Regions from separate parts of the Arthrobacter sp. K410C genome, predicted to be linked through region 2. Evidence: riboswitches for the same ligand, from Rfam matches in the RefSeq annotation. Region 2 holds a riboswitch; each other region holds the start of a gene.

Region 1 (9,643 bases), on a different contig from region 2:
TAGCCGAAAACGGAATCACGACTAGACTAATAAGTAGGCTGATGAATATCAGTTGGTAGATCAGGACTAAGGGAGTTTCACATGAACTTGGGAAGCATGATCAGGAATGCCGCTGGACGATTCTCAGGCAGGACCGGAACCAGTGGAACAGTCCGCGGTACCGGGATGAATGCCGCCAGGCGGACGCCCCATGCAACGGGCGGCAGGACCGGCGGCATGGCCCACAAGATTATGGGAATGCTCAGGCGGCACTAAAACCACCAAACCAGGAAGCAGGTCCCGGATACGTCCGGAACCTGCTTTTTGGTCCTTTCAGACATGCGTGAACTCGTCATCCTCGGCACCGCATCCCAGGTCCCCACCCGCAGCAGGAACCACAATGGATACCTGCTGCGCTGGGACGGCGAGGGGCTGCTCTTCGATCCGGGCGAAGGAACGCAGCGGCAAATGATCCACGCTGGTATCCCGGCTACCCAGATCACCAGGATCTGCCTCACTCACGTCCATGGCGACCACTGCTACGGTCTTCCCGGCGTACTGTCCAGGATGGCCCTCGACGGTTTGGGGCACCCCGTTCACCTTCACTATCCGCGTGCCGGCGAGGACGTGGTCCGTGCCCTGGTCTCCGTGAGTTCGCCCGGCATCGACCTGCGCCTGCACCCCCATGGGGGAGCGGGGATCATCGCTGACGGACTGGAGATCCGGCCGCTGAAGCACCGCATCGATACCTACGGCTACAGGCTGGTGGAACCGGACGGCAGGACCCTGCTGCCAGACCGCCTGGCGGCAGCGGGCATCGCGGGCCCCGACGTCGGGCGCCTCCAGCGTGAAGGAACCCTCAACGGCGTCAGTCTCGAGGCCGTCAGCATCCATCGGCCCGGCCAGCGCTTCGCCTTCGTCATGGACACCGCGCCCTGCGAAGGTGCTGAGGAACTGGCCGACGGCGCCGACCTCCTGGTTGCCGAGTCAACCTTCAGCGATGACGACGCCGGCCTGGCGCAGCAATACCGCCACCTCACCGCCGGGCAGGCAGGGGAGCTGGCGTCGCGCGCCGGTGTCCGCACTCTGGTACTGACGCATTTCTCGTCCCGCTACGGCGACGACGCCACCGTGCTTGCCGCGCAGGCATCCGCACGCGCGGGCACGTCTGCCGTCACGGCCGCCGCGGACCTGCAGCGGATTCCCTTTCCGCAGCGGCGCAGCCCCGTGTCGACCTGGCACGCATCTTCCAGTCCCACCACCTGATCCGGCAAGGAGGCCGACAATGAGCGCCACATCCGAGGAAGTCCAGGGCGTTACTCCGCAGGGCAGGGAGCCCGAGCTGAAACGGGTCCTTGGCCCCAAGCTCCTCCTGCTCTTCATCGTGGGGGACATCCTTGGCGCCGGCGTCTACGCCGTGACGGGCACCATGGCCGGGACGGTGGGCGGGATTGTCTGGCTGCCGTTCCTCCTGGCCTTCGTGGTGGCGACGCTGACGGCCTTTTCCTACCTGGAGCTGGTCACCCAGTATCCCCAGGCGGCAGGCGCCGCCTTGTACACGCACAAGGCGTTCGGCATCCACTTCGTCACGTTCCTGGTGGCATTCGCGGTGGTCTGCTCGGGCATCACCAGCGCCTCAACCTCGGCCAATGTCCTGGCACAGAATTTCTTCGGCGGGCTGGAGGTCAACGGGGTCATGGGTGATCCCGGCCAGGGCATGATCACCGCCGTCGCCCTGGCATTCATGCTCCTGCTGGCCGCCATCAACCTGCGGGGTGTGGGGGAGAGCGTCAAGTTCAACGTGGTGCTCACCGTGGTGGAAATGGTGGCGCTGTGCATCGTGATCGGCGTCGGGTTCTTCGTCATGGCGCAGGGCACAGGCAACCCCGGCGAGATCTTCGTCTTCAGCGACTACCAGGACAAGGGCCTGTTCCTCGCCGTCACCGCCGCCACCTCCATCGCCTTCTTCGCCATGGTGGGCTTTGAGGACTCGGTGAACATGGTGGAGGAAACGCGCAATCCCGAGAAGATCTTCCCCCGGACCATGCTGACCGGCCTCGGCATCGCCGTGCTCCTTTACATGCTGGTTGCAGTGTCCGTAGTCAGCGTGCTGACACCCACAGAACTGGAGGGAATCCGCGAAGCCGAAGGCGCGGCACTGCTCGAAGTGGTGCATAAGGGCTCACCGGACTTTCCCATCGATAGGGTCTTCCCGTTCCTGGCCGTCTTCGCCGTGGCCAATACTGCGTTGATCAACATGCTCATGGCCAGCCGGCTGATCTACGGCATGGCCCGGCAGCAGGTCCTGCCGCGTCCCCTGGGCAAGGTCCTGCCCGTTCGCCGCACCCCGTGGGCCGGCATCGCCTTCTCCACGGTCCTTGCCCTGGGACTCATCCTCTATGTGGCCAGCGATCCGGAAAGCAACATCGTCGCCAACCTTTCCGGCACAACGGCATTCCTGCTGCTGTGCGTCTTCACCGTGGTGAACGTGGCATGCCTGGTGCTGCGCCGGAAGCGGGATCCGAACCGTAAGGTCTTTTTCACCTCGCCCGGCCCACTGCCCCTGGTGGCAGCCATCCTGTGTGCTTTCCTTGCCGGCCCATGGGTGGGACGCAACGTGATCCAGTACCAGATAGCCGGCGGGCTGATGGCAATCGGCGTGATCCTGTGGCTTGTCACCTGGCTGATCAACCGACGGACCAACCGCGGGGATAGGGTTAACCCATGACTACCGCTGCAGAATCAACGGTCATCCTCGAAAGCCGTTTCGCCAGCGAACTGGCAGACATGGCTGTTCCCTGGCAGGCGGAGGAAGCTCCGGAGCCCCGGCTCCTGGTCTTCAACGACGCCCTCGCGGAAGAGCTCGGGCTTGATGCCCGCTACCTGCGCAGCGCGGAGGGGGTGCGGTTGCTGCTGGGCAACCACGTGCCGGAGGGGGCAGCGCCGGTGGCCCAGGCCTACGCCGGGCACCAGTTCGGCGGATACTCACCCCTCTTGGGGGACGGGCGGGCCCTCCTGCTTGGCGAGATCCTGGACGCCAACGGCCGCCTGCGCGATATCCACCTCAAAGGCTCGGGCCGCACACCATTTGCGCGGGCAGGTGACGGGCGTGCCGTCGTCGGGCCCATGCTCCGGGAATACCTCGTCAGTGAGGCAATGCACGCGCTGGGGATTCCCACCACCAGGTCTCTCGCCGTCGTCGGCACCGGACGCCTGGTGCGCCGGGACGAGATGCTGCCCGGGGCAGTCCTGGCTCGGGTGGCCAGCAGCCACCTGCGGGTGGGGAGTTTCCAGTATGCGCGGGCCACGGACAACCTGGAGCTGCTGCGCCGCCTGGCGGACCACGCCATCAGCCGGCATTACCCCGCCGCCGCGGAAGCTGAGAATCCGTACCTTGCGCTTTTCCGGGCGGTGGTGTCGGCCCAGGCCGCGCTGGTGGCGCAATGGATGCTGGTGGGATTCGTCCACGGCGTGATGAACACGGACAACATGACCATTTCCGGCGAGACCATCGACTATGGGCCCTGTGCGTTCATGGACGACTTCAATCCCGCCGCCGTCTACAGTTCCATCGATGTGGGCGGGCGGTACGCCTACGCCAACCAGCCTGTTATTGCCGAATGGAACCTGGCGCGCCTCGCCGAGTCGATCCTTCCGCTGATCAACGAGGACCAGGAGCAGGCCGTCGCTCCCGCCGTGGAGGCGCTGGGCGAATTCCGCAGGCAGTACAGCGATGCTTGGTTCGACGGGATGAGGACCAAGCTGGGCCTGCCCGCCAGCCCCGCCGGAAGCCCTGAGGCCGAAGCGGCATCCGAACTGGTGGACGGGGTGGTTGCGATCCTGAAGGACGGCCCGGTGGACTACACGCGGTTCTTCCGCAACCTGGGCGAAGCAGCGCGCGGAAATGAAAGGCCTGTCCGGGGCATGGTCATGGACCTGGCAGCATTCGACGCCTGGGCCGGGCGCTGGCGGTCCATGAAGCCGGATGCGGACCGGATGGACCGGGTGAATCCCGTGTACATTCCGCGCAACCATCTGGTGGAAGAGGCGCTCGCTGCGGCCACCGGCGGCGACCTGGAGCCGCTTACCAGGCTCCTTGAAGCAGTGGGCTCCCCTTACGAAGAGCGACCCGGGCTGGAACGCTACGCCGAAGGCGCGCCGGAAGATTTCGGCAAGTACATGACGTTCTGCGGCACGTGACAGGCTGCGCCGCAAAGTGGCGGGGGGTCCCGGTGGCAACACGTTAACACGGCAAGGGCGGCAGCCGGGGTCTTCCCGGCTGCCGCCCTTATGTGCGCAGCTCTTGGTGCGGCTGCTTCAGTTGCGCGGGGTAACTACGCTACCCGGACGAAGGAAGCTCCGCCGAGCCAGCTGATGGAGTGGACTTCGGTCTTGTAGCCGTCCACGCCGCCGCTGACAACCTGGCCGTCGCCGGCGTACACGCCCACGTGGCCTGCAGTGATCACCAGGTCGCCGGGGGCGGGGGTGCCCACGGTGGTGCCGTACTGGTAGAACTGGCCGGGAGCCAGGTCACCGACGGACTTGCCGACGGAGCGGAGGGCCTTCTCCACCATGGCGGTGCAGTCCTGCTGCACGCCCAACTGGCCGTAGGCGGAAGCCAGGATGGCTGCACCCGTGCCGGTGCCGGTCGCGGCAGGTGCGGGGGCCGGGGCCGGAGCCGGAGCCGGGGCAACGGCCGCGGAGGCATAGTTCATGGTGGAGCCGGTGTTCGCCAGGGCAGGTGCGGCCTGGGCAGGAGCAGCGGCAGGTGCCACGTAGCCGGCGCCCGGAATGGTGATCTGGTCACCGGGGTAGATGATGGTGGAGATGTCCAGGCCGTTGGCGGCCAGCACATCGTTCAGGCTGACGCCGTGAGCGGCCGAGATGGCGCCCAGGGTGTCTCCGGAAACCACGGTGTAGACGTTGCCGGCGGCAGGGGCTGCGGCAGCGGGGGCAGCCACTGCGGCTGCCGGAGCGCTGGACGCCTGGACGCTAGCGGTTTCGGTGGTATCCGGGCCGGTCACGCCTGCATGGGCGGGAGCTCCAACACCGAACGCAATGCCGGACGCAGCGGCAACTGCGAGCATCGGACGGCTGAGCGTCCGTGCCTGGGACTTTGCGGAAGCAGCCAAGCCCTGGAGCGCGATTGAGCGGGCCGGAGTTGCGCGGTGACGGGCGGTAGGGAAATTTTTTGACACGTGTGATCGCCTCTCCCATGCCTGCGGGGTGAGCTGTCGGGTTCGGGTTGGAGATACCCGGCCGAAGGCAACCGCCCACAATGGACGGAGGCGCTATCGACTTAACCCCAAGGCCGTAACGGCCGTGGAAACTTGGTTCCCCCGTCCCTGCCAGCTGGAAAGCGATTGAATCCCGGGTCAGTGGCAGGGCTCGGCATACTGATGGGAATGTCCCGATTGGGAGGGACACCTGAAGACCATAACCCGGCCCCGGAGCAATTGTCACGTTTGGGTAACATACGAGGCGCTTCTATCAAATTAAGCAAACGTCTGGAGGTACTAGCACACCTTTCTGACCTCGCGTGATATTTTGCGGCTGGCGTCGCCTGTTATTTATGTCACAAACTTATTAAGGTAGCGGCGGGAGGTCGCCCAACCCTCAACCTAGTGTTGAAACCCGCTAAGCTTCGGAGCTATGCGCCTGATCGGAAGCATGTTCAAGCCCCCGCTGCTGGGAGGGCTGCTGGCACTTGCCCTGGCCGGCCCCGCTGCCCTGCCTCCGGCGGCCGCGGATGAGGCTCCGCCGGGCGGGTACCCATCGTGGGAAGACGTTCAGAAGGCGCAGCAGTCTGAAGCCGGGAAGGCGGCCGAGATCGAGAACATCACAGGCCTGCTTCAAGGCCTGCGGTCCGAGTCCGAAGCGCTCGGGACGGCCGCCGTGGCATCCGCAGCCGACTATGCACTGGCGGATGCCGCCCTGCAGTCCGCAACGGCCAGGGTGGATGCCCTTGCAGGCCAGGCTGCCCAGGCGGACGCGGAGTTGCAGCGGCATCAACAGGCCGTTGGTGCGCTGGCCGCCAGATCGTACAAGACCGGCGGAACCACCATGGGATTCTTTGTGGCACTGGAAGCTTTGGAGAACAACAGCATCCACGGGCTCAACGTCGTTGAGGTGGTGGGAGCCAAGACCGCGGATTTGGTCAGCCGGGCGGAGGCCGCCGGCAAAGCCACCGCTGCGCTGGCGGAGCAGGAAAAGACCGCCAGGGCGGAGCGCGAACGCCTGTCCGGGGAGGCGAAGGCCAAGCTGGACACTGCCCGTTCCGCCCAGGACGCGGTGGCCCGGCAGGTCGCCGAAGAGCAGCGGCGCAGCGGAGAGTTGACCGCGCAGCTGGCGTCCCTCAAGGGCACGACGGCGGCGCTCGAGGGCGAATACCGGCAAGGCCAGGCGGCGCTTGCAGCCTATGAGGCGGCGCAGGCTGCCAAGCGAGCGGCTGCCGAGGAGCAGGCCCGCCGGCAGGCAGCTGCAGATGCTGCCCTTGCCGGTGCTCAAAGACCTCCCGCTCCGGCAAACCCGGTCCCGGCAGCGCCGGTGCCAGCGAATCCCGCGCCGCTAAATCCGGCCCCGGTAAATCCTGCTCCCGTGAACCCGGCCCCGGCGAACCCCGCCCCCGTTGCCCCGGCGCCTGCAATCCCCGGCCCGCCCGCCGTCGTCGTGCCCTCCGTTCCAGGCGGCGCAGTCAACGATCCCGCTGCGGCCAAGAGCTACGCCTCCGGCCGCCTTGCAGCCTACGGCTGGGGCCAGGACCAGTTCCTGTGCCTCGCCCAGCTCTGGACCAAGGAATCCAACTGGCTGACCACCGCCACCAACCCCTACTCCGGGGCCTATGGGATTCCGCAGGCCCTGCCGCCCGGCAAGCTGGGAAGCGCCGGCAGCGACTGGCTTACCAGCTACCGTACGCAGATTGAGTGGGGGCTCGGGTATATCCGGGACCGCTACCGTACACCCTGCGCGGCGTGGGACCACTCCGTAGCCAGGAACTGGTACTGAGAGGCGCGCTAGGCTTTCTCCATGCCAGATTTTGAGCGGTTCCGGGTGCTGCTCGAGGAGGAGCGGAAGCGGAAGGCTGCACTGCTTCCGGACCTTCGCGCGGACATCGCCTCGGCCAGTTCGGCACGGCTCAATTCAAACGTCGATGACGAACACGATCCCGAGGGCGCCACGATCGCTTTCGAGCTGTCCCAGGCGGCCGCACTCCTGAAGCAGAGCGCCGCCGGCCTGGACCAGGTGGAGGCCGCCCTCGCCCGGCTGGACGCCGGAACCTATGGCACCTGCGCCGTCTGCGGCGAAGCCATTGCCGAGGGCAGGCTGGAAGCCCGGCCATGGACCGCGTTCTGCATCAACCACGCCGCGGCAGGCCGGCAGTGACAGCGGGGCCGGACATCGTTGCCGCGGCGGCGGAATTCATCGACCGTACGCTGCAGAACGAGGGCTCCTGGTACCGCGCGGACGACGTCGCCACCCGGCTGGGCGGGGTCCTCGCCTCCTACGGAGCCTCCGTGGGCGCTGTCCGGGGAACCGTCCGTGATGCGCTGCGGAAATTCAAAGCCCTGGACCACGATGCCACGGTCCAGCTGGCCTCAGTCCTCTGGGGCCGGCCCAACCCTGGCGCAAGGCCGGTCTTCGAGCGGCGGCTGGCTGCCGTGGTGCTGCTCCAAGCCAAGGCCGGATGGCTCCGCCACTCGGACCTGACCCGGATCGAAGGGTTCCTCCGCTCCGCTTCTACAGCGGAACTGGAAGGCCCCCTCGTGGCCGATGTGGTGGCGCCGCTGCTTGCCGGGCTGCCGGAGCGCGACAGGCAGCGCGCCGATGTGGTGCTGGCGCGGTGGGCCCAGGACCCGCACACCAGCCTGCGCCAGGCTGCAGCAGTACTTGGGCAGCCGCCAGGCGCCGGCTTCCCGCCCGGTCCCAACACCCCCCGACAAGGAGACATCCATGAACGATCCCTATGACCTTGAACGCTTCGTCGCTGCACAGGACAGCGGCGGGACATATGAGCAGGCCTTGTCCGAATTGCAGCTGGGCAGCAAGAGCGGCCACTGGATGTGGTTCGTCTTTCCGCAGATCGCCGGGCTGGGGCAGAGCGCCACCTCGCGGAAGTATGCCATCAGGTCACTGGACGAGGCCCGGGGATACCTTGAGCACGACGTGCTGGGTCCGCGCCTGCTGGAGTGCGCACAGGCCCTGACCAACCACGCCGGGCGCACGGCCGAGGATATTCTGGGCGGCATTGACGCCCGCAAGCTGCAGTCGTCCATGACGCTGTTCCTCCGCGCGGCGCCCGGCGAAACGGTGTTCAAGACCGTTCTTGCACAGTTCTTCGACGGCCAGCCCGACGAAGCCACCGATGAACTGCTCGCCGGGCAGGACCAGGCATAAGAACTACGGGGTGGGGCTGCCGCCGTTGACGTTCAGCGTCTCGCCCAGCACAAAACTGGACTCGGGCGAGGCCAGGAAAACATACGCCGGCGCGAGTTCTGCGGGCTGGCCGGCGCGGCCCAGCGGAGTGGACTGCCCGAACTCCGGCAGCTCCTCCTTGGGCTGGCCGCTGCTGACCTGCAACGGAGTCCAGATGGGTCCCGGCGCCACGGCATTGACACGGATCCCCTTGGGAGCGAGCTGCTGGGCCAGGCCTTTGGTGAAGTTGTTGATGCTGGCTTTGGTGGTGGCGTAGTCCACCAGCGTCGGGGAGGGGTTGTAGGCCTGCACCGAGGTGGTGTTGATGATGGTGGACCCCGCGGGCATGTGCGGAAGGGCTGCCTTGGTCAGCCAGAACATGGCGTAGACATTGGTCTTCAGCGTGTGGTCAAACTGCTCGTCCGTGATGTCCGCGAGGTCCTCCTGGGCCACCTGCTTTCCGGCGTTGTTGACCAGGATGTCCACACCACCCAGGACGGCCACCGCGGTATCCACCACGTCACGGCAGACAGACGGGTCCTTGAGGTCCCCGGGAACCTTCACGGCTTTGCGTCCCGCGGCTTCGATAATGCCCGCAATCCTGGCAGCGTCCTCCTCCTCCTGCGGCAGGTACGACATGACGACGTCGGCCCCCTCCCTGGCGAACGCGATGGCCGCGGCGGCACCGATACCCGAATCCGCACCGGTGACGATTGCCTTCCGGCCTTCCAGCCGTCCCGTGCCGCGGTAAGTTTCCTCACCGAGGTCCGCCTTGGGCGTCAGCTCCGCGTCCAGTCCCGGCTCGGGCTGGTGCTGCTCCGGCGGGGAAATGTGCTCGTAGGCGGTGACCGGATTCCGGAAAGTGTACTGGTCTGTCATGGCGGTCCTCCTGCTGGGTGGATTCCAAGAAGCTAAGTATGCTTACCGTCCCAGCCTAGGCAACCGGCGGCCACCTGCCAACCCGGAACTACTCCCGCGCCACCTCCACCAGGCGCACCTCCGCCAGCCGGCCGCCGTCGACCTTTGCTGTCATGTATGTGCAGGCGGGCTGGCGCCGGCGGTCCGTGGGCGAGCCGGGGTTGAGCAGCCGCAGGCCTGCCGGGGACGTGGTGTCCCAGGGGATGTGGCTGTGCCCGAAGACCAGGACGTCCGTGTCCGGATAGAGCGCCTCGCACCGCAGCTCCCGCCCCTTGGCCTGCCCGGTCTCATGGACCATGGCAAACCGGATGCCGTCCAGGGTGATGTGCGCGGT
Region 2 (9,643 bases):
CTGGCCTGGTGCGGCGCCAGCCTTGTCCCCGGTTCCGCCGGAATCCAGGGCCCTGTCCCGTTGACTACCCACCCGTCCATCGCGGAGGACGCATAGTGGGGCATGTCCTGCAGTGCCACAATGTCCTGGTCCAGCCTGCGTCCAAGGGCCAGGCCGAGCGCTACGGGCCCGGCAGGGATCGGCGTTGCGGCATCAAAAGCGGCCTGCCGGGCTTCTTCCCAGGTGTGGGCGAGATGGTGATGCGCGTCCTGCCCTTCGGCTTCGCCGGCTTCTGAGGGGGCCTCCTCCGTCATTCGCCGGGAGTCCCGGCAGCTTCAGCATCGTAGTCGGCGGCCAGGGAGCGGGCTACGGCGAGGGCCGAGTCCATGGAGGCGGCGTCTGTTGCCCGGCCTGCCCCTGAGGCGAGGCCGGCGGCGTAGCCTGCAATGAAAGTGGTCAGCGGGGCGGCCGGGCGCACCACGGAGTGGGCAGCCACTCCGGCGAGCGAGAGAATGGCATTGACATCCACCTGGACGTCTTCGAGTTCATAGGCCTGGAGCAGTGACCTGCACCATTCCTCCAGCGTCTCTTCCTGGCTTTTCACGAACTGCCTCCCAAGTTAACTGCGGCTGCGCCGGCCCTGGTCATCGTCCTGGTGGCCGGCGGAAAATCCCTAGCGCGGCAGCATCGTCCCACGTATCCACATCAGCTGTTGAGGCGGCGGATACGGTGACAAGCTGCACGTCCAGACTAGCAAGGAGGGAGCGGACAGAGCCGTTGATTAAGGCTCCCCTGGCGGCGAGCTCGTGCACGGCTTTTTTTAGCCCGGCCGTGCGGTAAAAACCCGCCAGCGGCTGGGCTCTGCCTTGGGGAGTGCCATCGTCAGATGCGGCCATAACCACGTCGGGCCTGCCGGCACCGCCGCCAGCCAGTTCCGCTGCCAGCGCAGAGGAGAGCCGGGCCACGGCGTCCGACACCAACGGCATGTCGCAGGCCAGCACCAGCGTGTACTCCGCTTCGCTGCCAGCCCTTGACAGCACCTCCAGCCCGGCAGCAATGGCGGCGGCGGGGCCTGCAAACTCTGGCTGCTCCCGGCAGGACAAAACGCCCTCCGGCAGGCGCCCAGGATCGGGACCGACCACCACAGTCCGGCGGGCACCGGACGCCGCATCAAGGGATCGTTCCAGCAAGGTGGCACCGCGGAAAAGCAGGTGCTGTTTCGGTACTCCGCCCAGCCGGGAGGACCGGCCTCCGGCGAGGATCAGGGCATCGAAATGCGGCATTGGCTCTTGCACCGTTCCAGCCTAGCCAGCGGCAGGCAGGGACGCACAAACAGGGAAGGACCGCTCAGGCAGCGCGCTCGGGCAGCAGGAAGGGGTCCCACGCGGGGGTGGGCTTCTCCAGCTCCTTGATCTGCCAGATGGTGCCGCGCGGAGGCTCCGGAACGATGCGCAGTTTCCAGCCCATTTCCGCGGGCGTATGGTCACCCTTGGCGTTGTTGCAGCGGAGGCAGGCAGCCACGAGGTTTTCCCAGGAGTCGGCTCCGCCGCGTGATTTTGGGTGGACATGGTCGATCGTGTGCGCAGCCTTGCCGCAGTAGGCACACTTGTGCCCGTCCCGTCTCAGCACACCCCGCCGGCTGACGGCGGTGGCCTGGTTGTAGCGCGGGCGGATGTAGCGGTTGAGGAGGATCACCGAGGGACGGCCCAGTATTTCCTGTGGACCCACCACGGGGTCGTCCCCTTCGGCCACCACGCTCGCCTTGCCCGTGAGCACAAGCACCAGCGCCCGGCGGAAAGTGACAACCGCCAGCGGTTCATATCCAGCATTCAGAACGAGAGTGCGCATGCACGTACCTCTTCACGGCCGCACCCGTCAGGGGCACGAGGGCCGGCTGCCCTCGGCATGTCCGGGCTATGGATCGACACCACAAGAGTAAACACAGAAGCGCACTATCAGCTAATCGCCCTCGGGAAGGCATTTGATCCGTCCGCTGGCAGGCCGTCTCCTGGAGCCCTCCGCACGGACCGGCCGCAGGCCCCGCCTGCTTCCCTTAAAAGGGAAAGGACCCCTGCTTTGTGGGCAGGGGTCCTTCCTCCATCGCCGGCCGTCGGGGGCGCCGGCCGGGGACGCGGGGACTAGTTGACGCGGATGAAAACCGGGCCGGAGCCAACGTTGGCGCTGAAGACCACCGTCTGGTTGCCGTTGTAGCCGCCGTGGACCGCCTGGCCGTTGCCTGCGTAGACAGCAATGTGCGCCATGCCGGCGCCGCCGTCAGCGTAGTAGATCAGGTCGCCGGGCTGGGCTTCGGCAGCGCTCACCGTGCGGCCCAGTGACAGGTAGCCTGCAGGCCAGTCGTGGAAGTTGATGCCAACGGCCGCCAGGGAGTTGGTCACCAGCATGGTGCAGTCCTGCATGACACCCAGCTGGGCGTAGGCGGCGGACAGGATGGCTGCACCCTTGCCGCTGGCGGAAGCGGGCGCGGCAGGAGCAGACGCAGCAGAAACCTTGGCGGTGACCTTCGGAGCGGGAGCGGTCTGGGCAGCCGGGGCAGGGGCCGCCGGCGCGGCTTCCTCTACCTCAACCTCCGGCTCTTCCACGACCACGGGCGCCGGCGTGGTGGTCACGGCAGGCTTCTCGTAGGTGATGGCGATGGTGGAAGCAGCGGAGATGGGAGCTTCGATGGCCGATTCAACTTCCAGGGCGGACGCCGGAGCGGAGTCCCGCTGGATGTTGGCGTCGGCAGCGTTGGCGGCGACGCCGCTGGTCAGCACCAAGCCGGAGGCGGCAGCGATCACGGCGGCCTGGCGACCTACGCCGCCGGCGTTGTCGCCCACAGCCTTGGCAATGACGGCGATCGAGCTGGTTTTGGTGACCTCGGCACGGTGCCGTGCGGTAGCACGAGTAGTCATCAGTTCTCTCTTTCGATTACCTCGGGGCCTGTGGGCAACCCGAGAGTTTTGGACGCGCCGGCATCTTGGGGGTACGTCGGAGCGCCCCGAACGGGGATGGTGGTTTAGCGAAAAAGTGCGGGCAAAGAAATAGTTCCCGGGGCCGAAGCCCCAAGAACTATTAGCCTGCGAGGGTGAAGAAGGAGGAGGTGCCGGTAGCGGCGACGGAGTGCAGCAGAGTGCCCTGGGAGGGGTTGAGTGCGCTGATCATCATGCCGTTGCCGACGTAGATGCCGACGTGTGCGCCGCCGTTCTGCATCACCAGGTCACCCGGCTGGGGGGTGGAGGTGGGGGTCATGGCGGTCCATGCGTTCACGCGCGGGATGCTGATGCCGGCCTGGGCGTAAACCCACTGGGTGAAGCCCGAGCAATCCCAACCGGAGGTGGGGCTGGTGCCACCCCAGACGTAGGGGCTGCCAATGCCGGTGTAGGCGATGGCCGCGAGGCCGGTGGTGGCCGCAGAAGCGGCGGTCGCAACAACCTTTTCTGCCGCGGTTGACTGGGCGGAAGTGGCGGTTTCGTCCTCGTCGTCGGAGGTTGACTGCACGGTCACGCGTTCAACAACGGGGGCGGCGACGGTGGTGACCACCGGGCGCTCGAAGGAAACGGTGGCGGTAGGTGCTGCGGTGACTGCAAGTGCTGTCTGCGCGGAACCGGACTCGGTGGAAGCGGAGACACCGGCGGTGGTGTCCGCGGTGGCCGGCAGACCCATGGCAAGGACAAGGCCGGAAGCGGCTGCAACAACAGCAGCCTGGCGACCCACTGTCCCGGCGTTGGCACTAACAGCTTTGGACACGGCGTCCAAAGGGTTGGTACGGACCGGTTGCGCACGGTGGCGCGCAGAATTATGGCGTGAAGACACGAAGGTAGCCTCTCCCAATGCCTGCGAGGTGAGCTGTCGGATTCGGATGGGAGTCACCCGGCCGCGCCGCTTCAAGGAAGCTTTGCGACTTAACCCCAAGGCCTTCCGTGAAGAAGGCCAAAATTGGTTCCCCCGCCCCTGCCAGACGATGAAATGCGAACGGACCTTGAGCGGTGGCAGAGTTAGGCAATCCGCACAAGAGCGTCAACTTCGGAAAAGTTGACGCGAGTTAGACGGTACAGGAGTTTTGACTGAATGTCACATTCAGGTCACGGCTGGTCACGGCAATTCGAGAGTCAGCAACCATTTGACTAGAGCCAGCCCGTCGGATCCACTACTTCGCCGTTGACCTGCACCTCAAAGTGCAGGTGGCATCCGGTGGAGGCTCCGGTGGTTCCGCTCAGTGCCACAACCTCGCCGCGCGAGACCGTCTGGCCCTCAGTCACATTGAAGGACGACAGGTGGTTGTACGTGGTCTCCAGGCCGTTTCCGTGGTCGATCACCACACGGTTGCCGCCGCCGAACTGGTGCCAGCCTACAAACGTCACGGTGCCGGTGGCGGCCGCGAGAACTGAGGTCCCGCACTGGGCAACGTAGTCCTGCCCGCGGTGGAAGTCGCCGGAACCACCCGTGATGGGGCTGACGCGGTAACCGAAGGGCGAGGCTGTGGTCAGCGACGCCAGCGGGGCGCCCAGGCTTCCGGTGGATGCGGCGCGGGAAACAGCGCCGGCGGACTGGGCGCTCAGGAGCTGCTTGAGCTTGCCGTCCGGATCCGCCTGGGTCACTACGGCCGAGCGGCTGAAGTCGATCTCCGCTCCGGCTTCGGCGGAGATAGCGGGCTGCGGGGTCACAGCGGTGGCCGCAACAGGCGCAAGGCCCGCCCCGTCGGTGGCCATGACCGGGCTGGTGGCCGGAACAGTCACGGTGAGCACCAGGCCGGTGGCAGCCAGTGCCATGCCGGCCTTCTGGCCGATGCCGCTCGCCGAGGCGAACTCGGTGATTTGCCGGAACGGACCCCGACGGCGCCGCGCATCACGGTGGAGATCGCGGGGGCGCTCCGTGTGGATGACTTCGGCGACGCGCGGTGCCGAAGCGGGGCCAGCGGCGCGGCGGCGCCCCCTGGAGGTCTGCATGGACAAGAAGGATTCCTCTCTGGAAAGCCTGCGAAGTTAGCTGTCGGATTCGGGTCAGAGAGTTCAAAGACCCGGCCCGCCGTAAGCAAGCTTCGGCACAGAGATATCCGCTGAGGGATTCCTTCACTGGAAGAGGCTTGCTGCTGACGGACTTCACCCCAAGGCAGTCCCCCGCTGCCGCTTGTGGTTCCCCCGCCTCTGCCAGTTAGTGACTCGTGCTCCTGATCCGCTGGCAGAGCTCGGCTCCGGATCAGGTAACGCTTTTGTATCAACGCTTGGTTCAACTATAGGGGCTTAAGGCCCTAGGTAACAATTCCGTTATCTTGGCGTTACCGGCGTCACACCGGGCGGTCCGGCCTTCCTAGCGAACGTGAACGAACACGTGCGCGGCAACCTCCGGCGGAAGTTCCAGAGCGCCTTCAATGCCGGGCACGCGGACCGAGATGTAGTCGCCCACACGTTCAAGGGTTACCGCCGCGCCTGGGCGGATGCCTCCCTCATCGAGCTGGGACAGCAGTTCCGGCTCCACCTGGATGGGCTCTGCCAACCGGCTGACCGTGACCTCCGACGCAGGCCCGTAGGACTTCATGGCTTCCAGGAGGCTCGTCACCGTATCGCTGGAGGCAAGTGCGGGCTGGCCACCAAGTGCGGCAAGGCCCGGAATCGGATTGCCGTACGGCGATTCGGTGGGATGGTCCAGCATCTCGTAGATGCGCCGCTCCACCCGCTCGCTCATCACGTGCTCCCAGCGGCAGGCTTCGTCGTGCACATAAGCCCAGTCCAGCCCGATCACGTCGGCCAGGAGCCGCTCGGCCAGGCGATGCTTGCGCATGACCTCGGTGGCGCGCTTGCGGCCGACTTCGGTGAGCTCCAGGTGCCGGTCGCCGGAGACCACCACCAGGCCGTCGCGCTCCATCCTGCCGATGGTCTGGGACACCGTGGGACCCGAGTGGCGCAGGCGTTCCGCGATACGGGCCCGCAGGGCAACGATGTTCTCTTCTTCCAGTTCCAGAATGGTCCGAAGGTACATCTCCGTAGTGTCGATCAGATCCGTCATCCAGCTCAGCTCCTCGAGCGCAGTACCTTGCGTTGTCCCACCGTATCGCTGTTCACCGCGACGTAGTCCGTTGGCTAGCTTAGCCTATTTTGACTTAGTCCGAATAGTTGGAAGCCGCCTGGCAACCCGTCTCAGTGGCTGGACTATGACGGTCCCGGTTCCCGCCGAATCAGCTGTTCAGGCAGAATGGGAAAGGCCTTCGATGCAGTCATTGCCGACTGCGCGCCAGCGACCATCCACCCGTTCGGACCTAAGCGCGTCCACGCCGAAATTGGAGCCCCCGTGAGCGAACCAAGCATCACTATTCCTGCCGATCTCCTCCCCAAGGACGGGCGGTTCGGCGCCGGACCTTCAAAAGTCCGCCAGGAGCAGATTGATGCGCTGTCCGCCGCATCGAAGAACGTCCTGGGCACCTCGCACCGGCAGGCTCCGGTCAAGAACCTCGTCGGTTCAGTGCGCGAGGGCCTCAGCCAGTTCTTCCGCGCCCCGGAAGGATATGAGGTTATCCTGGGCGTGGGCGGTTCCACGGCGTTCTGGGATGTTGCCAGCTTCGGCCTGGTGGAGCAGAAGGCCCAGCATTTGTCCTTCGGTGAGTTCGGTTCCAAGTTTGCGGCCGCCACCAACAAGGCACCGTTCCTGGACGCCTCCTCCATCATCAAGTCCGAGCCCGGCACCCGGCCGGTGGCGCAGGCAGAGGCCGGTGTGGACGTGTATGCCTGGCCGCAGAACGAGACCTCCACGGGCGTGTACGCACCGGTCAAGCGGGTGGCAGGCGCGGATGAGGATGCACTGGTGCTGGTGGATGCCACCTCCGCAGCCGGCGGCCTGGACGTCGATGTGGCTGAGAGCGACGTCTACTACTTTGCCCCGCAGAAGAACTTTGCCTCCGACGGCGGACTGTGGCTTGGCCTGTTCTCCCCTGCTGCGCTGGAACGCGCCGCACGGGTCAAGGCAAGCGGCCGCTGGATTCCCGATTTCCTGGACCTGCAGACCGCCATTGACAACTCACGCCTCAACCAGACGTACAACACCCCGTCCCTGTCCACCCTGGTGACATTGGACGCCCAGGTGCAGTGGCTGAACTCAAACGGCGGGCTGGACTTCGCCGCGGCCCGGACAGCCGACTCGGCAGGGCGCATCTACAGCTGGGCCGACGCCGCCGAGTTCGCCACCCCCTTTGTCGCCAACCCGGATGAGCGCTCGAACGTCATTGCCACCATTGACTTCGACGAATCAGTGGATGCCGCCGTCGTAGCCAAGGTCCTGCGCGCCAACGGCATCGTGGACACGGAGCCGTACCGGAAGCTGGGCCGCAACCAGCTCCGGATTGCCACGTTCGTTGCCATCGAGCCTGACGACGTCTCCGCACTGCTGGCCAGCATCGACTACGTGGTGGGCGAGCTCCGCAAGTAGCCTTTCCTTAAGTACGACGGCGCCGCCCGGGTTTCGCCCGGACGGCGCCGTTTGTGTATCCCGGCAAGGGGACGTTCAGCAGTTACTCGCTGCCGGCGTCGTTCGCCGTCGCCTGCGTGGCAGGATCATCCGTGAAATCGGCATCGGCGGCGTCGGATTCCGTGAAACCGGCATCGGCGTCAGGTTCGGCAACAGCAGCGACGGAAACTGCCGGTGCGGTTTCTTCAGATTCGGAGGCTTCCCGTTCCTGCTGCTGCTCGTCCTCCGGACGGACGCGCTCAGCCCACGGCACCCATTCAGGAGCGAGGATCGAATCCTCGGACGGCAGCAGGCCCAGCTCGCTAACGGTGACCACCTTGGAGCGGGAGTTACGGGTTACCACCGCATACCATTGCCAGCCGGCGTAGCCGGCGAGCTTCGACTCGAACAGGTGCGTGACCAAACGGTCGCCTTCGCTCTTGGCTGCGAGGTGCCGCCCGATGTCCCCGGCGGCCGTGATGCCCTCCAGCGCGGTGCGGGCCGTATCGACGGCACCGGCAAGGAAGGCGTCCGGCTTGCCGGTCCGCCATACCGGCACGCCTGCCCGGCGCTTTGGCGCGTTCCTGGCTACCGCCGGGGCTGTTCCCGCTGCAGGAGCCGTCGCGGCACCTGCAGCGTCGTGCACCTGCGTCTGCGGCTGTTCAGCTTCCGGACTCATCGGCTGCTAAACGTCCAGCTCGTCGGCAACCTTACGCAGGGCAGCCGCGATTGCCTTGCCCTTGTTGCCTTCCGGGTATTTGCCTTTGGACAGCGTGCCGGACAGATTGTCCAGCACGCTCACCAGGTCCTGGACCAGCGGTGCGAGGTCCCGGGCGGCGGGCCGCTTTGCCTTGGCGATGGACGGCGTCTTGTCCAGAACCCGCAGGCCCAGGGCCTGGGCGCCCTTGCGTCCGTCGGCCACGCCGAATTCCACTCGGGTGCCGGCCTTGAGCTCCGTCACGCCCTCGGGCAGCGCCGATTTGGGCAGGAAAACCTCCTGGCCGTCCTCGCCTGCCAGGAACCCGAAGCCCTTGTCCTTGTCATACCACTTGACCTTGCCGGTAGGCACGTAATCAACCTTCTTCTGCTGTCATGAGACACGGCCAGCCGCCACCGCATCCGCATTGTTGTGCGGGTTCAAGGTATGGCTGCTCTAAACCGTGTTGGTCTATATCCTTCAAGGTTATCCTGCCCGGTGCCCTATTCACGCTTCCAACAGGGCCGGGCAACAGCGTTCACGCCGGGTGCCCGGAGCGCTGTAGCGTTACATTCATGACACCCTCGCGCTACCGGCGGCCCATCATGATCGCGGCCGCAGTCATTGCAGTGCTTTCCCTGGTGGCCGTGGGAGCAGTGATGGCCCTCGCTTTTGCCGGGTCGGTGGCGCCGTCATTGGTAACGTACGCGGCACTGTATGGCCTGCCGGTAGCGTTTCTCCTCATGCTCTTCCTCGTCCTGGACAGTGTTGCCGGGCGGCGCCGGGCAGGAAAGCCGGACCAGCGGTAACGTTGGGACTGATGTCCCTCATACGCGCGCTCGGCAAGGATCTGGAGTCACGCAGCGACGACTCGTTGCGTGCGCTTTTCGCCGCGCGGCCGGACCTGATCTCCCCTGCTGTTCCCGATTTCTCCGCCCTCGCTGCCCGCGCAAGTTCCCGGGTCAGCGTCCAACGGGCCCTTGAACGGCTCAACCGGCCACAGATGCAGGTGCTGGAAACCCTTCACCTGTGCACCAACACGGATACCGAGCACAGTGCTTCGGCCGCGGGGCTGCGCAAGATGATCTCCGGTGCCACCGTGGCCACCGTCGAGCAGATCCTGGCCGGACTGCAGGAACTGGCACTGGTACACCGGGCGGCCCCGCCGCACGGGACGTCCGCCGCAGGCACCAGGCAGCACTACTACCTGCCGGTCGGGTGCCTCAAGGATGTTGTGGGACTCTACCCGGCCGGCCTTGGCCGGAGCTACACGGAACTGGTGCGCCTCCAGCCGGCGTTTGCCCAGCGCGTGGTCCAGCTGGTCTCCGAGCTGCACCACAGCGGCGCCGCCATCCAGGATGCAACCACCCCCATGGAGGCCGCCCTCGCCCTGCAGCACTGGACGTCCTCCCCCGAGGCGCTGAAGGGCATCCTCGCCGGTGCGCCGGAACGGACGACGGCGTTGCTCGGCAGGTTCCGCAACTGGGCCATGGGTGCCGTCCCCCAGGCGCAACGCAAGGCTTCCGTCACGAC
Region 3 (9,643 bases), on a different contig from region 2:
ACCGAAGAGCTGGTGACCCTCCTCGCCTACGAGGCGACCCGCGAAGTCCGCACCGAACCCGTCACCATTGAAACGCCCGTCAGCAGCACCGTGGGAACCGCATTCACCAAGCCCACCCCGCTGGTGGTACCCATCCTGCGCGCCGGCCTGGGCATGCTCGAGGGCATGACCAAGCTCGTCCCCACCGCCGAAGTGGGGTTCCTCGGCATGGCCCGGGATGAAGAAACCCTGGACATCATCACCTACGCCGAACGGCTTCCCGAAAACCTCACCGACCGCCAGATCTTCGTCCTGGACCCCATGCTCGCCACCGGCGGAACCCTGCGCGAGGCCATCAAGTTCTTGTTCAAGCGCGGCGCCTCGGACGTCACCTGCATCTGCCTGCTGGCCGCACCTGAGGGCCTCGCCAAGCTGGAAGAGGAACTCGCGGACGCCAACGTGACGATTGTCCTGGCATCCATCGACGAGAAGTTGAACGACAAGTCCTACATTGTTCCCGGGCTCGGGGACGCGGGCGATCGCCTGTACGGCATCGCCGGCTGAGGTTCAAGCCTTCCAAGACCAGGGGCTCAGCCGTAGCCTGTGCCCATGGACTGGAAACTTGAACTCGTGTTTGTCCCTGTGTCCGATGTGGACCGTGCCAAGGATTTTTACGTCAACAAGGTTGGCTTCAACGCCGATTTCGACCAGCGGCCCACTGACTCCATCCGCTTCGTCCAGCTGACTCCGCCGGGCTCGGCCTGCTCCATCTGCATTGGTGAAGGACTTACGGACGCCCCTCCGGGGACCGGTTCCAACCTCCAGCTGGTGGTCAACGACATCGAAGCCGCGCACCGCCACCTCAAGGAGAACGGCGTGGACGTCAGCGACGTGGACGTGCAGGACTGGGGCCACTTCGTCTACTTCGCCGATCCGGACGGCAACAGGTGGGCAGTGCAGTACATCCCGGGACGGGACTCTTAAGCCCAAAATCCCCGTCCCTGACGCACGGACAGCGTAAGGGCCGGGGAATTCTGCAGCGGCTTAGTACCAGTTGTTGGCGTAGTGGAAGTTCAGCGCGCCACAGGGGGACTGGTAGCGCTCCTTGATGTAGTTCAGGCCCCAGTTGATCTGTGTGCGGTAGTTGGTGAGGTAGTCCGCACCGGCGCTGGCCATCTTCTCGGCGGGCAGGGACTGCACGATGCCGTAGGCGCCGCTGCTGGGGTTGGTGGCCGTGGTGGTCCAGTCGGATTCCTTGGTCCAGAGCGTCACCAGGCACTGCATCTGGTCCTGGGCCCAGCCGTAGGAACCAAGCTGGCCGGCGGCGTAGGCCTGCGCGCCTGCCGGGTCATTGACCGCGACGACGGGAGCCGGCTCGGGTGCAGGTGCCGGAGCGGGCTCCGGTGCGGGTGCGGGCTCGGGTGCCGGAGCAGGCTCAGCCGCGGGGACGGGCTCCGGCGCGGGTGCGGCGGCAGGCTCGGCGGCCTGGGGAACAACGTTGATTTCGGCGGGGGCGGGAGACTCGGCCGGGTTGGACCGGATCTCGCTCTTTTCGATGCTCATCTGCGCATCGGAGTCCGCCGCCGTGGTGCTTGTGGTGGACGCCGCCGGAATAAAAGCATTTGTCGCCTGGCCGGCGGCGCCGAGGCCAACCAGCAGCGCACCGGACGTTGCGAGGACCGCGGCACGCTTGCCGAGGGTGAACTTCTTGCCTTCCGGACGCTGGGAATCGCTGTCTGAACCCTGTTTCGGGCGCGGTTTAGCCGGGAATGTAAACATGATGAATCGCCTCTCACACCTGCGGAGTTAGCTGTCGGGTTCGGATGAGGGCATCCGGCCGCACGGAAATATCACGTGCTGGCTTAACCCCAAGGGCAAGTCAGTGCCCGGGACGGTGGGTCCCCCGCCTCTGCCTTCGATCAAGCGGAATCCGGGAAGTGGCAGAGCTTGGCGTCATCCGGATATACGGCCCGAACGGGAACCGTACCCAATCGACGCTACAGGAGTTCAGGGCTTAAGTCACATTTAGGTAACGGACATCACGATGACGGCGCGTCGACTTGTGCCAGTCGGCCCACATGGGCGGGTGGAGGGCTATGGGTCTGGCCCGGCTGTGATGCGAACGTGACCTTCCTTCGTCGGCCGGGCTATTCATTGCCATTTGGACAAGCCCCATCCGCTGGTTCCCTCCGCGGCCGAGGCCTGGCCTCTTCACCCAAACATTGCCATGAGTAACAGCGCCTGGACCTCCGGTGTGGACGGGCGGACCCTGCGCGGCAGTTCAAGCCGTCGAATTTGAGAGCATCGCATCCAGTGGTCACAGTCCAGTCGACCGTACATACGGCGCTCGCGGCCGGGAGGTATTCGGCCCGGACGCGAAGGCCAGGTGCAGGGAGCGGAGGTGATCCTGCGCCTCGGGGCCGATCAACGCGGGTCTGGCGGGAAAATTTCTTCCCTTGCTCCGCGCGCCGCTGGACACGCGCCGCGTCAGTAGGGGGCGATTTTGGCAATTCGCACTCACTTGAATAAAGAACTTCGTGGCGGCGCTTTTCGCGAAGTATATTCTGCCAACCGCCCCTTTTGTGGGGGCAAATCGGATAACGAATGTTATTCTTTGGCTTCCGCCAGAATCGTGATCTGCGCCACAATAGAGCATTTCGTCTCACAATGCGGACGATTCGATCCATTGTTACTTGCAAGTTGCCATTGTTACGCTGCACACTTCCAATGTGAACAAGAACTCAACAGCACCTGCAGCCGCAGAATATTGGCCCAGCACATCAGCTGCTGCCGACATGCGCTGTTGTCGAATGCACGCCTGACCTTCTCCACCCATCGAAGTTCTTAGGCATTCGCCCCCCAGCCCAGCGTCGGGCGCCCCTCCCCAGTTCGCATTGCGGGAAAACCCAGCATTCGAGCCGCGATGGCGGCCATTCACATTGAGGTAAGCAATCCATGTCTGTTGCATCCGGATACGTCCACATCTCTGTCCGTAACGCCGCCAAGGCAGGCCAGCCCTCCGGCCTCCGCCCCGGATTTGGTCCGCGCCCGTCAATTTCGCCGTCTTCCGGAAGCAGCTTCCCAGCCCAGGGCTACGCGCCGCAGGGCTACAACCCCAACTCCTACGGGCAGCTCCGCGCCGTTCCCACGGCTGACTCCGCTCCTGTAACGGCACCCACGCCCGTGGTGGCAGGACCCAACGCCGTCCGCCCGGTGGCCAATGACAATGTTGCCCGCGGGTTCGTCCTGTACATGGGCATCGACGAGGAAACCGCTGCGGCTGCCGGCACCTCCATCGCCAAGCTTGCGCAGGAAATCCGCGCCTACGCCCAGTCCCTGGTAACCGGCGCCGAAAGCTATGCAGCCGTTGCCGTTGCCCCCGCGGGCACCCCCGGTTCGGCGCTCGACGTCGTCCGTTCCACCTTCGGCGACCCCACGGTGAACTCCCGCCAGCGCACCGAGACGCCCCGTCCGCAGCAGCCGCAGGAGCCGCGCCCGTCCGGTGTCCTGATCGATCTTGCCCGCCGCGAAGTCCACCTCGACGGCGAATCGCTCAACCTGACGTTCAAGGAGTTCGAGCTCCTCAACTACCTGGTGGAAAACGGCACCCGCACCGTGGGCCGCGACGAACTGCTCGAAGGCCTGTGGCGGAACGCCGAGGAAGTGCCCAACGAGCGCACCATCGACGTCCACATCCGCCGCCTCCGCTCCAAGCTGGGCCGCCTCGCCAACACGGTCCGCACCGTCCGCGGCCAGGGCTACCGATTCTACGAGCACCCGGAAGTAGTGGTCTGGGCCGCTCCTGAATACTCGATCTGACCCCAGGTCTTCCAACCAGCACCCGTCCCCGTTTGGGGCGGGTGCTGGTTCGTTAAGCTTGGGGCATGAGTGAGCACCATCTTCGCCGCCTTGTGATCATGCGCCATGCCAAGGCGGACTGGCCCGGCGGTGTGCCCGACCACGAGCGGCCGCTGGAGGAGCGCGGCCACCGGGAGGCGCCACTGGCCGGGCGCTGGCTGCTCAAGCACAACATCGTCCCGGACTTCATCCTCTGCTCCAGCGCCCTGCGCACGCGCCAGACCTGCACCTGGGTGTGCTCGGAGCTGGGGGACAAGGCACCCACGCCGAAGCTGGAGGACGGCCTGTATGCCGCCTCCGCCCTCCGCATGCTCTCCGTCATCAACCACGTGCCGGATACCGTGACAACGCTCATGCTGATTTCCCACCTGCCGGGCGTGCAGGACCTGGCCATCCACCTCGCCTCCCGCGATTCCGACCACGACGCCTATATGGACGCGGCCACCCGTTTCCCCACCAGCGCACTCACCGTACTGGAGACGGAAAAGCCCTGGGCGGAGCTGGACGGGCAGGATGCCAGGATCATCAAGTTCAAGGTGCCCCGCGCCCATTAGCCCCGGTTCCGGCGGGTGGTTCTGGCAGAGTAGGGAGCGTGAATCTCCGGGACTCCCTGCTTGCAGTGCTGGTGGCCGTGCTCTGGGGCCTGAACTTCGTGGCAATCGACATCGGCCTGCACCCGGGCGGCGTGGAGGTGCCCCCGCTCCTGTTCGTGGCCATGCGCTTCATTTTGGTGGTCCTGCCGTGGATCTTCTTCATCAGGAAACCGGACGTCAGCTGGATGGCGATCATCGGCGTCGGGCTCTTCATGAGTGCGGGCCAGTTCGGCCTCCTCTACTTGTCCATGGCGCTGGGGATGCCGGCCGGCCTGGCGTCCCTGGTCTTGCAGGCCCAGGTACTGCTGACCGTCCTCCTCGCCGCCGCGTTCCTTGGTGAGCGGCCGAACCGCAGGCAGCTGACCGGCGTCGTCCTGGGCGTGGTGGGCCTCGCCGTGGTTGCCGCGGGCCGGAGTGCGGTTGCACCCCTGCTGCCGTTCCTGATCGTGCTCGCGGCGGCCCTGTCCTGGGCGGCGGGAAACGTCATCGCCCGGAAAGCGAAGGCAGCCTCCGGGCTGGGACTGGTGGTCTGGTCCGGCGCCGTGGTCCCGTTACCCCTCACCGCGCTCTCGCTCCTCGTGGACGGCCCGGACGCGGTACTCGCCACGCTCGCCACCCTCCAGGCGCCCACCATCCTCACCGCGCTCTATACCGCCGTCTTTGCCTCACTGGTGGGCTACGGCATCTGGAACCGGCTCCTGGCCAGCCACCCGTCGTCGGCCGTTGTGCCGTTTACGTTGCTGGTCCCCGTGGTGGGGATGACCGCCGCATGGCTTGTGCTGGGGGAGGTGCCGACGCTCACCGAGCTGGCCGGCGGCCTGCTGCTCCTGGGCGGGGTGGCGACGGCGGTGCTGACCCTGGGCGGGTGGCGTCAGCGCCGCGGGGTGGAACCGGCGCCGGGCTTGGGAGCAGGCCTGCGGGCGGGATCCGCGGACGACGACGGCCGCTTGGCTGTCGGGGGTACGCGCGACGTGGTCCGCGATCCGGAGCCGCGCTGAGCCGCGCCGCTTCTTGCCGCGCCGCCCTTTGCTGCCCTGCCCTTTGCGGCCGCGATTTTAGGTCCGGCGCCGCTGGATGCAGCGCCCTTGGTGGCCGCCGGCCGGGAAGCAACAGGCCGCCGCTTCGCTGCGGGCCGCCGGGCAGGCGCCACCCTTCTGCCGGCAGGCCAGGCGGCACCAATGAACAGGACCAGGAACGTTGCCACAAGGGACACCCCGGCGCCGAAGAAGTAGTTGTCTGGATCATTGGTGGGCACCGGCGTGCCCAGAAACGTGGACTGGCCGTCAAACGCCAGCTCCCACGTGCTTAGGAACGCCAGGACAAGGCCGAGAGTGAGGCTGGTTCCGGCCCCGACGCACAGCAACACCAGCCGGCGGCCCCGCATCAGGACCTCGCCGATGGCGGACAAATACGCAAGGGCAAGCACGCCAAGGAACGCGAGGAACACGGGCTCGGCGAGGGTCATCCCCGTGAGCACGAGCAGCAACGCCGCAACGATGCCGGTGATGACCGCGAACTTTCCGCTTTTCCCCATGTGGCGCATGTGCACCATCATTCCGGAGGAGCAGGCTGCCGCAGGACGTAGCCGCGCATGATGGCCATGATTGCTGCAACACTTTGGTCACGGCTGCGCTCGGGGTTGTAAGTCTGCCTGTCGAGCCCCACCACAAAGCAGGCACCGAAGATTGCCGTCTCCAGGCTGCCCCGGGACACGGACTCGTCCACAGGGTACGCCTGCGCCACATCGTCTACGGCCTGGGCAATGACGGCCAGCAGCTCGCCGCGCAGCACCGCGAAGGTGCCCTGCCATTCGCTGGGCGTCCGCCAGTTCTCGCTCACCCAGAGCCGGGCGAAGGACGGATACTCGGCCATGAAGTCCATGGCCTGGCCGATCATGGCTTCCATGGCCTGCAGCGGATCCTGTGCCGGCCCTGTCCCGGCCTCGAGCAGCCGTGCCTTCAGGATATCCACGCCGTGCCGCAGCAGCTGCGCGATGAGTTCCGATTTGCTGCCGAAGTTGTAATAGACGGTGCCCTTGGACACCCCGGCGGCGTGGGCGATCTCGTCCACGGTGACGTTGGCGGCTCCGCGTCGGCCAATAAGCTCCATGGACGCGTCGAAGAGTTTTTGCCGGGTGGCAGTGGTCCGTCCTGGCCGCTGCCCTTTTGCTGGCGCCGGGGGCCCGGAGGTCATGCTGCAATCTCCGGTTTCAGCGTCTTCAGCGTCCAGTATTTGTTCCTGCGGACGGCCAGTGTGGACAGGACGGCCCCCAGCAGGGTGTAGCCCAGGAGTCCGAGGACCGTGGGGAGGATCATGGACAGGTCGGCCCCGTAAATCAGGTGCCGCATGCCCGTGACCACGTATCCCATAGGCAGTACCTGGTGCGCCACGTGGAGGGGTTCCGGCGTGGTCTGCCAGGGGAACGTGCCGCCGGAGGACACCAGCTGGAGCACCAGCAGGATCAGCACCACCAGTTTGCCCGGCGACCCCAGCAGCGCCACGATTCCCTGGATGAGGGCGCTGAAGGCCGTGGCCGCCGCCAGCATGAACAGCCACATGAGGACCGGGTGCACCGGGTTCAGCCCCAGCGCGAGGTTCACCACGAGTGTAAGCAGGGTGGCCTGGACCGCGGACACCGCCAGGAACGGCAGCCAGCCGCCGACGGCGATCTTCCAGGACGGCGCGTTGGATGCCAGTGCCCGCTGCGTGATGGGCCGCATGACCTGCACCAGCATGAAGATGCCGATCCACAGCGCCAGGGTGAGGAAGAACGGTGCAAGCCCCGCCCCGTAGGAGTCGGCCTTCGCCTGGGAAACGTTGCTGACGGCGACAGGATCGGCCATCACCCGCGACAGGTTGTTCTTCTGGGCATCGTCTGGGTTGGGTACCTGCCCCGCACCCTTGCCGAGCTCGTCCGCCAGCGAACGTGAGCCATCGGCGGCAGTGGCAGTCCCCGCGGCAAGCTGGGCAGCGCCGGCAGACAGCTTCCGGGCGCCTTCGGCGAGGCCGGCAGTGCCGTCCAGGGCTGCTTGTCCGCCGGTTGCCAGCGTGGCGGCACCGGTGTGCAGCTGGTCCGCCCCGCTGGACGCCTGCTGGACGGCGTCCTTGAGTGCCGGCGTCCCTGCAGCGAGCTGCGCGGCGCCGACGCTGACGGACTCGGCGCCGTCAGCCAGCTGCTGGACCTGGGCGGCGTCCGTCTGGACCTTGGCCTTGGCCGCCGCCACCGGGCTGGACGCCGCCGTGGCGTCGAAGTCGGCCAGGATGCTGTCAGCCTGTTCCTGGGTCAGGACGCCGGCAGCGACCAGCCGGGTGTTCGAGTCAATGACGCGCGTGCGGAGTCCCTGGTCGGCCGTTTCCAGCTGGACGGCCACGTCCTGGAACTTCGCGTTCAACTGGGCGTTGCCGGCAGCCACCTGTGCCGCACCCGTGGCGAGGGTCTGCGTATCTGTGGGCAGGGACGCGGTCTTGTCCTTGAGGGCGGACAGGCCGCTGCTGAGTTGTCCGGCGCCGTCGGTCAGCTGGTTGGCGCCGTCCCGCAGCTTCAGTTGGCCTGCGTAAAGGTCGTCAGCGCCGGTACTTAGGCCGGAGGTTCCCCCCTGGAGTCCGGCCGCGCCGTCGCGGAGCTGCGCCACGCCGTCGGCCAGCCGGCCGGCGCCATCAGCGGCCTGCACCATCCGGGTATGGATCGTGCCGAAGCCGGTCAACAACTGGTTGGCCGTCTCCTCGCCCACCTCCGTGGCTACGGTGCTGTGTACGGACGTGGTCAGCTTGTCCACGATGGTGCTCAGCAGATAGTTGTTCGCATCGTTCGTGGTGACGTTCAGCATGGCCTGGCTGGCCGAATCGAAGCTGCCCGGCGACACGAGGTTCGCGGAAAAATCCTTCGGGATCTTCAGGGCGAACGCGTACTCACCGTCGCTGACGCCCTGATCGGCTTCCTGGGTGCTTGCCACCGGAACCCAGTGGAAGACGTTGCCTTCCACCAGGCTGTCCGCCACCTTGGTTCCGGCCGCAAGATGGGTGCCGTCGCTGGCGGTGGCGCCGGCGTCCTCCACAACCAGAGCCGCATCCAAGTGGTCCAGGTTCCCGTACGGGTCCCAGTTGGCATAGAGATAGACGGCGCCGTACAGCAGGGGAACCATGGTCAGCGCCAGGATGGTCAGCTTGGGCAGCAGCCCGCCGGTCATGCGCTTGAGTTCGGAGCGGGCCAGCCGCAGTACGGTCACTTGGCAACCTCTGTTTCGAAGTGGGTGTGCTGGTGGTCCGGGCGGCGGTTCGCGTCGTCTTGCGCCTCTGCTTCCTCCCGGCGCCCTGCCTCGTCCCGGCGCCCTGCCTCGCCCCGGAGGTCTGCCGCTTCCTGGGGCGCTGCCTCGTCCCTGGATTCGCGGCCCGCCTCGGCGTTGCCGACTTCCACGGCTGGACCGGTCCATGACTGCGGCAGGGCTCTGACTGTTGCTACGACGGCGAGCGGCCGCCCGGCGTCGGACGCCAACTGCCGGAGCTGCGGCAGCCAGTCGCCGTCGTCCGCGCTGTGCCGGTCCGGAGAGTCCACTACCACCAGGTCCGTGCGGGGGTTGGCGAGGGCAAGGGAGACGAGGAGCTCCAGCCGGCGGCGCGGCTCCAACTGCTCGGTCCAGAGACCGGCGATGTCCTCGAAGCCGTTGACCTTGAGCCAGGGGCCGCTCAGCAGCGCTCCCCGGTAGCGGCGGGGGACAAGGGCCAGGTCCTCGGTCACCAGGTCGCGGACGCTCAGATGCTGCTCGGGTTCGTTGACGCCGGGGGAGTCCACCAACGCGCTGACAAGCCGCAGTTGGCGGATGCGTTGGTTGCCGTCCCAGCTGAGCACCCCGCTGCTGGCCTTCATCCTGCCGCCCAGGACCAAGGCAAGAGCTGTCCTATGGTCCTGGCGCTGGCCCGCGACGAGAAGCAGTTCACCCCGGCTGACGTGGAGTGAGGTGGAGGGAAGCAGTGGATCGCGGCGGCCTTTGACATGGAGCTGATGCGCTGAAAGCAAGAATCGCCTTTCGCGGGGAATGCGGCTGCTTCCAGCTTAACAAAACTGACCGGTCAGTTCAAATACCGCTCACAGCCCGTACTTCTCCAAAAGGCGCAACCACACCTCGCTGACGGTGGGGTAGGAGGGCACCGCGTGCCACAGGCGGTCCAGGGGAACTTCGCCCACGACGGCGATGGTTGCGGCGTGCAGCAGTTCG

Evidence for each region. Region 2 has a riboswitch for cyclic di-AMP ahead of AC5RU7_RS14465 (C40 family peptidase). Riboswitches for the same ligand answer to the same signal wherever they lie in the genome.
Region 1: linked by a shared signal. The riboswitch ahead of AC5RU7_RS16355 (LysM peptidoglycan-binding domain-containing protein) and the one ahead of AC5RU7_RS14465 (C40 family peptidase) in region 2 are both predicted to bind cyclic di-AMP.
Region 3: linked by a shared signal. The riboswitch ahead of AC5RU7_RS09620 (aggregation-promoting factor C-terminal-like domain-containing protein) and the one ahead of AC5RU7_RS14465 (C40 family peptidase) in region 2 are both predicted to bind cyclic di-AMP.

The regions. Positions count from the first base shown of each region.
Region 1 covers NZ_JBNHFJ010000013.1:27,561-37,203, forward strand. The annotation lists gene AC5RU7_RS16340 (ribonuclease Z) at 319-1,245, shown strand; gene AC5RU7_RS16345 (APC family permease) at 1,265-2,707, shown strand; gene AC5RU7_RS16350 (protein adenylyltransferase SelO) at 2,704-4,179, shown strand; gene AC5RU7_RS16355 (LysM peptidoglycan-binding domain-containing protein) at 4,314-5,177, opposite strand; cyclic di-AMP (ydaO/yuaA leader) riboswitch at 5,181-5,351, opposite strand; gene AC5RU7_RS16360 (aggregation-promoting factor C-terminal-like domain-containing protein) at 5,632-6,984, shown strand; gene AC5RU7_RS16365 (TraR/DksA family transcriptional regulator) at 7,006-7,362, shown strand; gene AC5RU7_RS16370 (DNA alkylation repair protein) at 7,359-7,946, shown strand; gene AC5RU7_RS16375 (DUF1810 domain-containing protein) at 7,930-8,373, shown strand; gene AC5RU7_RS16380 (glucose 1-dehydrogenase) at 8,377-9,270, opposite strand; gene AC5RU7_RS16385 (metallophosphoesterase family protein) at 9,359-9,643, opposite strand, start outside.
Region 2 covers NZ_JBNHFJ010000010.1:20,756-30,398, reverse strand. The annotation lists gene AC5RU7_RS14490 (molybdopterin molybdotransferase MoeA) at 1-293, opposite strand, end outside; gene AC5RU7_RS14485 (DUF6457 domain-containing protein) at 290-583, opposite strand; gene mobA (molybdenum cofactor guanylyltransferase) at 624-1,274, opposite strand; gene AC5RU7_RS14475 (HNH endonuclease) at 1,327-1,827, opposite strand; gene AC5RU7_RS14470 (NlpC/P60 family protein) at 2,118-2,891, opposite strand; gene AC5RU7_RS14465 (C40 family peptidase) at 3,052-3,726, opposite strand; cyclic di-AMP (ydaO/yuaA leader) riboswitch at 3,797-3,975, opposite strand; gene AC5RU7_RS14460 (M23 family metallopeptidase) at 4,104-4,925, opposite strand; cyclic di-AMP (ydaO/yuaA leader) riboswitch at 4,936-5,155, opposite strand; gene AC5RU7_RS14455 (iron-dependent transcriptional repressor DtxR) at 5,287-5,982, opposite strand; gene serC (phosphoserine transaminase) at 6,265-7,395, shown strand; gene AC5RU7_RS14445 (DUF3027 domain-containing protein) at 7,478-8,092, opposite strand; gene AC5RU7_RS14440 (cold-shock protein) at 8,099-8,482, opposite strand; gene AC5RU7_RS14435 (hypothetical protein) at 8,686-8,919, shown strand; gene AC5RU7_RS14430 (helicase-associated domain-containing protein) at 8,931-9,643, shown strand, end outside.
Region 3 covers NZ_JBNHFJ010000005.1:25,901-35,543, reverse strand. The annotation lists gene upp (uracil phosphoribosyltransferase) at 1-543, shown strand, start outside; gene AC5RU7_RS09625 (glyoxalase superfamily protein) at 589-963, shown strand; gene AC5RU7_RS09620 (aggregation-promoting factor C-terminal-like domain-containing protein) at 1,024-1,758, opposite strand; cyclic di-AMP (ydaO/yuaA leader) riboswitch at 1,764-1,923, opposite strand; gene AC5RU7_RS09615 (winged helix-turn-helix domain-containing protein) at 2,935-3,798, shown strand; gene AC5RU7_RS09610 (SixA phosphatase family protein) at 3,864-4,391, shown strand; gene AC5RU7_RS09605 (EamA family transporter) at 4,430-5,428, shown strand; gene AC5RU7_RS09600 (TetR/AcrR family transcriptional regulator) at 5,982-6,623, opposite strand; gene AC5RU7_RS09595 (YhgE/Pip family protein) at 6,620-8,656, opposite strand; gene AC5RU7_RS09590 (ABC transporter ATP-binding protein) at 8,653-9,444, opposite strand; gene AC5RU7_RS09585 (dihydrolipoyl dehydrogenase family protein) at 9,514-9,643, opposite strand, start outside.